Regions from separate parts of the Streptomyces sp. NPDC058239 genome, predicted to be linked through region 2. Evidence: predicted binding sites of a transcription regulator. Region 2 holds the regulator's gene; the other holds the start of a gene.
What was found. Region 2 encodes HspR, which represses chaperone genes until heat shock. Its sites were predicted from a motif close to TTGAGNNNNNNNNNCTCAA; they were not measured.
Positions count from the first base shown of each region.

Region 1: dnaK (molecular chaperone DnaK) is a predicted target of HspR. The motif match lies at 2,148-2,166, and genes of this name have one in related genera.

Region 1 is NZ_JBHVWS010000008.1:227,706-232,140, forward strand. It holds gene ACFVYE_RS13215 ((Fe-S)-binding protein) at 1-1,160, opposite strand, end outside; gene ACFVYE_RS13220 (sugar transferase) at 1,263-1,916, opposite strand; gene dnaK (molecular chaperone DnaK) at 2,242-4,095, shown strand; gene grpE (nucleotide exchange factor GrpE) at 4,092-4,435, shown strand, end outside.
Region 2 is NZ_JBHVWS010000036.1:92,039-96,473, forward strand. It holds gene ACFVYE_RS31100 (helix-turn-helix transcriptional regulator) at 1-447, shown strand, start outside; gene ACFVYE_RS31105 (hypothetical protein) at 548-2,008, shown strand; gene ACFVYE_RS31110 (hypothetical protein) at 2,041-2,550, opposite strand; gene ACFVYE_RS31115 (heat shock protein transcriptional repressor HspR) at 2,805-3,251, opposite strand; gene dnaJ (molecular chaperone DnaJ) at 3,253-4,435, opposite strand, start outside.

The sequences.
Region 1 (4,435 bases), on a different contig from region 2:
GGGTCGATGACGCCGTTCTCCTCGACCGTGCCGATCAGCGGGCGCTCGGCCTCCGCGAGGGCAGCGGCGGGGACGTCCTTCAACTGCTCCTCGGACGCCTTCTCGTTGCCCTCCATGTCCTTGCCGCCGCCGGCCAGCAGATACGGGGCCTTGGCGTGCGCGTGGTCGCGCAGGGACATGATCAGGAGCTTCGGGGAGAGCGGCTTGCCCGTGTTCCAGGCGGGGCACTGCGACTGGCAGCGACCGCACTCCGTACACGTGGAGAAGTCGAGGATGCCCTTCCAGGAGAACTGCTCGACCTGGGAGACACCGAAGATGTCGTCCTCGCCCGGGTCCTCGAAGTCGATCTCCTTGCCGCCCGACGTCATCGGCTGCAGAGCGCCGAGCGCGACCGCGCCGTCCGCGTTCCGCTTGAACCAGATGTTGGGGAAGCCGAGGAAGCGGTGCCAGGCGACACCCATGTTCGTGTTGAGCGAGACCGTGATCATCCAGATCAGCGAGATGCCGATCTTGATCATCGCGGTGAAGTAGATGAGGTTCTGCAGCGTGCCGAGCGCGAGGCCCTTGAACGCCAGGACCAAGGGGTACGAGATGAAGTACGCGGCGTCGTAGCCCTCGACGTGGTGGATCGCGCCCTCGAGACCGCGCAGGGTCAGGATCGCCAGACCGATGCCGAGGATGACGTACTCGACGAAGTACGCCTGCCAGGCCTTGGAGCCCGCGAAACGGGACTTGCGGCCGGCCCGGGACGGCAGGTTCAGCAGCCGGATGGCGATCAGCACGAGGATGCCGACCGTCGTCATCAGACCGATGAACTCGGTGTACATCTCGAACGGCAGCCAGTTGCCGATGATCGGCAGGACCCAGTCGGCCTTGAAGAGCTGCCCGTACGCCTGGAGCAGCGTCGGCGGCAGCGTCAGGAAGCCGATGGCGACGAACCAGTGCGCGAAGCCGACGATCCCCCACCGGTTCATCCGGGTATGGCCGAGGAACTCCTTGACCAGGGTGATCGTGCGCTGTTTCGGGTTGTCGGTGCGGCTGCCTGCCGGGACCGGCTGTCCGAGCTTGACGAACCGGTAGATCTGCGCGACGGCTCGGGCGATGAGCGCAACGCCGACCACAGTCAGCACCAGCGACACGATGATCGCGGCGAGTTGCATTTGGGGGCTCCTCGGGCCTGCGAGGGTGGGATCCAGCGTCTACAAGCGAATACTGGCGATTACTAAGCAGTAACTTAATCAGTCTGTGCTGACACTATCCACTTATTCCGCCGCGCTGTAGCCGCATCGGCGGTGATCTGTGTCGCTCAGGTGTGCCTTGCCGTGCCGGGTGAGTCTGCGGATCGCCCTGCGCAGCGGAGCGTGTGCGGCTCTCGCCAGGATGGCCAGGTCGAGTCCCACCCAGTGGTGCTCGGCGTAGTGCTGGTCGAGCAGGGCCGGCTCGTCCCACGGCATTCCGGAGCGGGAGCGTACCTGCGCCAGGCCGGTGAGGCCCGGTTTCAGTTCCTGTCGCCAGTGTCTCGCGGCGGTGGTGGCGGCGGTTTCGGGGGTATCGGCATCGGCTCCGGGGGGCCGGGCCCGCTCGTCGTCCGGTGTCAGGGGCTCCGGGCCGACCAGGGAGAGGTCTCCCCGTACGACGTGCAGCAGCCGGGAGAGCAGATCCAGCCGCAGCCGCCGGGTGCGCAGCGAATGCAGTACGAAGAGGTGGCCGCCCTGGCCGATCCGGGGTGAGCGGGTCAGTACGCCGCCGGGGGGCCGCCGCGCCGCGAGGGCGAGGGCGCCCGCGGCGAGCAGAGGAGCGGCCAGTGCCAGCAGGGCCGAGCCGAGGGTCAGGTCCAGTACGCGCTTGGCCGACGGTCTCGCCCGCCGCCATTCCCGTAGCCACTCCCATGTCCACTCCCGCGGCTGTGCCTGCATACGGATCGGCATGCGGCCCGGCGTGCGGCCCGGCCTCTGCCCCTGTCTCTGCCTCTGCATCGTTCGCACCTGCCTGGGGGTCGGGCGGATCGAGTGCCGGTTTTGCGTGACTCACGGCATTTTGTGACAGAACGATCCCATGGCGCGATGATGGGGGCGGCCTGCTTGGCCCGCGGGGCGGGTGGGTGTCGTCCTTGATCTCCTTGTGCGCGCGAGGTGCGTGCACGATAGTTGAGTCTGCTCGACTCAACTCTGTTGACACTGAGACGCCTGTCGTGCATCCTTGAGTCAGTTCCACTCAAGTAGTCAAGCTGGAGGAATTGAAATGGCACGTGCGGTCGGCATCGACCTGGGCACGACTAACTCCGTCGTCAGCGTTCTCGAAGGCGGCGAGCCCACCGTCATCACCAACGCAGAGGGCGCCAGGACCACGCCGTCCGTCGTCGCCTTCGCGAAGAACGGCGAGGTGCTGGTCGGCGAGGTCGCCAAGCGTCAGGCAGTGACCAACGTCGACAGGACCATCCGCTCCGTCAAGCGCCACATGGGCACTGACTGGAAGATCGACCTGGACGGCAAGAGCTTCAACCCGCAGCAGATGAGCGCCTTCATCCTGCAGAAGCTGAAGCGGGACGCCGAGTCGTACCTGGGCGAGAAGGTGACCGACGCGGTCATCACGGTCCCCGCGTACTTCAACGACTCCGAGCGTCAGGCGACGAAGGAGGCCGGCGAGATCGCGGGCCTGAACGTCCTGCGTATCGTCAACGAGCCGACGGCCGCCGCGCTGGCGTACGGGCTCGACAAGGACGACCAGACGATCCTCGTCTTCGACCTCGGTGGCGGCACCTTCGACGTATCGCTGCTGGAGATCGGCGACGGCGTCGTCGAGGTGAAGGCCACCAACGGTGACAACCACCTCGGTGGTGACGACTGGGACCAGCGCGTCGTCGACTACCTGGTGAAGCAGTTCGCCAACGGTCACGGCGTGGACCTGTCCAAGGACAAGATGGCTCTCCAGCGTCTGCGCGAGGCTGCGGAGAAGGCGAAGATCGAGCTCTCGTCCTCGACCGAGACCACGATCAACCTGCCCTACATCACGGCGTCCGCCGAGGGCCCGCTGCACCTGGACGAGAAGCTCACGCGCTCGCAGTTCCAGCAGCTCACCGCCGACCTCCTGGACCGCTGCAAGAGCCCGTTCCACAACGTCATCAAGGACGCGGGCATCCAGCTCTCCGAGATCGACCACGTCGTTCTCGTCGGTGGCTCCACCCGTATGCCGGCCGTCGCCGAGCTCGTCAAGGAGCTGACCGGTGGCCAGGAGGCCAACAAGGGTGTGAACCCGGACGAGGTCGTCGCCATCGGCGCCTCGCTCCAGGCCGGTGTCCTCAAGGGCGAGGTCAAGGACGTCCTGCTCCTCGACGTCACCCCGCTGTCCCTCGGCATCGAGACCAAGGGCGGCATCATGACGAAGCTCATCGAGCGCAACACCACGATCCCGACCAAGCGCTCCGAGATCTTCACGACGGCCGAGGACAACCAGCCGTCCGTGCAGATCCAGGTCTACCAGGGCGAGCGCGAGATCGCGGCGTACAACAAGAAGCTCGGAATGTTCGAGCTGACCGGCCTGCCGCCGGCCCCGCGTGGCGTCCCGCAGATCGAGGTCGCGTTCGACATCGACGCGAACGGCATCATGCACGTCGCTGCCAAGGACCTCGGCACCGGCAAGGAGCAGAAGATGACCGTCACCGGTGGCTCCTCGCTGCCGAAGGACGAGGTCAACCGGATGCGTGAGGAGGCCGAGCAGTACGCGGAGGAGGACCACCGCCGTCGCGAGGCCGCCGAGTCCCGCAACCAGGGCGAGCAGCTCGTCTACCAGACGGAGAAGTTCCTCAAGGACAACGAGGACAAGGTCCCCGGTGACGTGAAGACGGAGGTGGAGACCGCGCTCACCGAGCTGAAGGAGAAGCTCAAGGGCGAGGACACCGCCGAGATCCGTACCGCCACCGAGAAGGTCGCGGCCGTCTCCCAGAAGCTGGGCCAGGCGATGTACGCCAACGCCCAGGCCGAGGGCGGTCCGCAGGGTGACCCGCAGCCGGGCGCCCAGCAGGCCAAGGCCGACGACGACGTCGTCGACGCCGAGATCGTGGACGACGAGAAGGACGCGAAGGGCGGTGCGGTGTGACCGAGGAGACTCCGGGTTTCGAGGAGAAGCCCGACGTCCCCTCCGGCGCCACCCCTGACGGAGCTGAGCCGAAGGACGCCCCCTCCTCTTCCGAGGAGGAGGCGTCCCCGGCCGGGGACGCAGTACAGACAGTCGGTCTGACGGCCCAGCTGGACCAGGTCCGCACCGCGCTCAACGAGCGCACGGGCGACCTCCAGCGGCTCCAGGCCGAGTACCAGAACTACCGTCGCCGCGTCGAGCGGGACCGGGCCACGGTCAAGGAGATCGCAGTCGCGGGTCTCCTGTCCGAGCTCCTGCCCGTGCTCGACGACGTCGGCCGGGCCCGTGAGCACGGCGAGCT
Region 2 (4,435 bases):
GTCTTCGCCTATCTGGAACGGCTGCACTCGGGGCACGTAGAGGTCCGAACGCTGGAAGAGCTCATCGATCGCATGATCATCTTCGACCGTTCCGTGGCCGTCATACCCGCACGCCGCGACCGACAGGTGGCTCTGGAGCTGCGCCATCCCGGCCTGGTGGAGTATCTGGTATCCGTGTTCAACCAGTTCTGGCAACTGGCGACCCCCCTCACCGAAGAGGCTCCGTACACCCCTCCCAATGACGGCATCACCGGCATCCAGCGGTCCATAGCCAAACTCCTCGTCGAGGGGTACGTCGACGAGGCGATCGCCCGGCGCCTCGGCATGAATGTCCGTACCTGTCGCGCCCATGTCGCCAAGCTCTCCGCCACTCTCGGAAGCAACAGTCGCGCCCAACTCGGCTACCTCATCGCCCAATCGGGAATCCTCGACAAGCCACTGAATTGAACGGTCGAGGAGATGTCCCGGTGGCGACGTACAACCAACCCCCGCCCCGGCCCGTCCAACTCCCGGACACGTACCGCTTCGCAGGGAGAGACCCGACATCATGCAGGCAGCTCCGGACCACCGGCCCCCATCCCCCACCCGCATACGACCGGGGCGCCGGCTCCACGTCCCGGTCGCGCTGGTCGCCGGGGCGGTCCTCGCGCTCGGCTCCGTCGCACCTGCCAGTGCCGACGAGCCGGAGACGGACCAGCTCTGGATCGCGGCGCCGTACGAGCTCGTCCTGCCGACCGCGGACGCCGACGGCTCCGCGACCGCCAACACCGTCGAGGTGAAGCTCGGGCACGACAACACGCACAACTCCGTGACCGGCGGCCGTCTCACGGTCGACGCGTCCGAGCTCGCGGGTGTGGCCGAGGTCAGCTGGCCCTCGACCTGCGCACCGGCCACCGACGCCCTCACCGCGACCTGCGACTTCGGGTCCCTGGACGGCGCCCCGTACGTCTCCGTCGCCGAGATCGGGCTGCGCGCCGCAGCCGGCGCACCCGCCGACGCCACCGGCACCCTGCACTTCACCGCGGCGGCGGACAGTTCCTTCGGCCCCCTCACCGGGTATCCGGCGGACACCCAGATCCGCCTCGGTGACGGCCCCGACCTGGGTGTGAGCCAGCTTCCGTACCGCACCGGCGTCAAGCCCGGCACCGACCTCGCCCAGCCGATCCGCCTGACCAACCACGGCAACCGCACCGCCGACCGCACCCTGCTGACCCTCTTCGCCTCGCACGGCCTGGCGTTCTCGCAGCGCTTCGGCAACTGCACGTACCTGGACGCGGACCCCGTCACCAACCGGAGCGGCACCACAGCCGTCTGTGTCCTCGACGAGCCCGTCGCCCCGGGGCAGGTGTACGACCTGTCGGCGGCCGGCGCGGTCCGTGCGACGAGTGCGGCGTTGTACGAGCGGTTCGACTACTCGGTCGACCGGTTCACCGACGAGGCGTACGAACAGGCCCTCGCGGGAAGGCCGTTCGTCCAGGGCACCGGTGCCGACCTCGGCGCAGCACCCGTCCCCGCGGCCGCCACCCGGAGCGCGGTGGCCGCCGAGCCCGACCTGAACCTCGACGACAACTACCGCTCCACGCAGATCACAGCAGCCAACAAGGCCGACCTGGTCGCCCTCGCGAGCGACATCACCTCCGCCGCGCCCGGTGACACGGTCACCGCCCGGATCGGTGTGAAGAACCGCGGCCCGGCCTGGGTCGCCTCCCTCGGCGCGGGCGCCTCCGTCGCGACGCTCGACGTCCGCATCCCGGAGGGCACCACCGTCACCGGCAAGCCTGACGCCTGCGACCTGTCCGGCACGAACAGCTACACCTGCCGGACACCGATCCTCCTCTGGGAGAAGGCCCGCTCCACGTTCGACTTCACCCTGCACGTCGACCGCCTCGTCGAGGGCGGGGCGAAGGGTTCGGTCGCCACACTCAACGACGACCCGGAGCTGCGGATCTCCGCCTTCGATCCGCGACTGGCCAACAACACGGCCGAGTTCACGGTCTCCGGCAACTGATACGCCGTGGGGTGCGGGTGTCTGCCTGCCGATCAGCGCTCGGGCAGTCGCGGCGCCCCGCCCCACGCCGCCAGCAGCTCCTCCCGCTCCGCACGCTTGGGGGTGCCGCCCTGCCGCGTACGCCCCCAGTCGAGCAGCGCGGCAGGGGTGGCCCGGCCGTTCGCACAGGCATCGAGCAGGCCCTGTGACAGCCGGCACTCCGCGGGGCTGTAGGAGGCGGTGGGCGCGTGCACGATCAATTCCACTCCCTCCGTGGGAGTTTCGATGCGTACGAACATGGCGGGGCCCTCGTCCACCCCGCCGAGCGCTGCTGTGATCACGGTGTCCAGCAGAAGCCCGGCAACCCTGCGCGCCGAGGACCGCACGGGTACACCGGCCACCGACACGCGCTGGATCTCGTCCCAAGTCCACCGGCCGCTCTGGTCCGCCCCGAGCCCCGTCAGCCCCTCCTCGGTGAGCAGCACGCCGGGGCCGGGTTCGTTCGGTGGGGCGCCGATGTGGGCCGCGGTGCCGGTGATCCAGAAGAGGCCGACCATGGACATGCATGACTCCCGACTGTGCCACCGGGCGGTTGGCCCCGGCCCGGTGCGTTGGTGAACGAGCGGGGCCGGTGACAGACCCCTGCCCCATTGTCGCGAGCGTGATCGAACATGAGTCTGGTTTCGGCCGGAGCCCGGGGGCATGCGCAGGGCTGCGGGCGCACAGCGAAGGGCCGGGGGCCGACCCCTTGGGTCGACTCCCGGCCCCGAACGAAACGAATCGTGAGCGAATCGTCCGGCCCGACGGCCGAACCCGCTCAGTCCTTCGGCCGCTTCGGCCGCCAGACCACCAACGCGCTGGTCTGCTGCACATCCTGATACGGCACCAGATCGCGCCGGTACGAGGCATGCACCTGGGCCTCGCGCTGCTGCATCGCCGCCGCCGCGCCGTCCACGGCCGCCGAGAGTTCGGCGACGCGCTGCTGGAGGGCGGCGACCTGGTTCTCCAGTTCGATGATGCGCTTGATGCCGGCGAGGTTGATGCCCTCGTCCTGCGACAGTTGCTGCACGGTGCGCAGCAGCTCGATGTCGCGGGCCGAGTAGCGCCTGCCGCGCCCGGCCGTACGGTCGGGGGAGACCAGGCCGAGGCGGTCGTACTGGCGCAGCGTCTGCGGATGCAGGCCCGAGAGCTGGGCCGCGATCGAGATCACGTACACCGGTGATTCATCGGTCAGTTCGTACGGATTGCGTCGTCGGCCGTCCACCTCAAGCTCCCTTCGCAGCCTGGAACAGCTCCGCCCGCGGGTCGTGGCCCGCGGTCGCCTTCCGGTAGGCCTCCAGCGCGTCCCTGGCCTCGGTGCTGAGGTCCTTGGGCACCGTCACCTCGACGGTGACCAGCAGGTCGCCCCTGGTGCCGTCCTTGCGTACGGCGCCCTTGCCGCGGGCGCGCATCGTACGCCCGTTGGGGGTGCCGGCCGGCAGTTTCAGGGTGACCGGCGAACCGCCGAGCGTGGGCACCTTCACCTCGCCGCCGAGCGCCGCCTCCGTGAAGTCGACAGGCACGGTGACTGTGAGGTTGTCGCCCCTGCGGCCGAAGACCGGGTGGGCGTCGACATGGACCACGACGTAGAGATCGCCGGCCGGTCCACCGCGCTCGCCCGGGCCGCCCTTGCCGCGCAGCCGGATCCGCTGGCCGTCCGAGACGCCCGCCGGAATCCTGACCTGCATGGTCCGGGAGGACTTCGCCCGTCCGCTGCCCTTGCAGACATCGCAGGGGTCCTGGGCGATGAGGCCCCGGCCCTTGCAGTCCACGCAGGGGTCGGTGAGCGAGAAGCCGCCGCCGGTGCCGCGCGACACCTGTCCGGTGCCGAGACAGGTCGGGCAGACCCTGGGGGTGCCGTTCTTGTCACCGGTGCCGGAACACGCCTTGCAGGGCGCCTGGCTGGACATCCGCAACGGGACCGTGGCCCCTTCGACCGCCTCGATGAAGCTGAGCGTCACCTCGGACTCGATGTCCTGGCCGCGGCGCGGCTGCACCCGCGTCCCCGTACCGCCCCGGTTGAACAGGCCGCCGAAGACATCGCCCAGGCCGCCGCCGCCGAAACCACCGGCTCCGCCACCCGCGCCCCCGCCCTGGGTGCCTCCGAAGAGGTCGCCCAGGTCGAAGTTGAAGTTGCCTCCGGCGCCTCCGGGTCCGGCCCTGAAGCCGCCGTTGCCGAAGAGGGCGCGGGCCTCGTCGTACTCCTTGCGCTTCTTGCTGTCGCCGAGGATGTCGTTCGCCTCGGAGATCTCCTTGAAGCGCTCCTCCGCCTTGTCGTCGCCCTTGTTTGCGTCCGGGTGGAACTCGCGGGCGAGCTTCCGGTACGCCTTCTTGATCTCGGCGTCGGTGGCGTCCTTGGGGACGCCGAGGACCTTGTAGTAGTCCTTCTCGACGAAGTCCTTCGTGCTC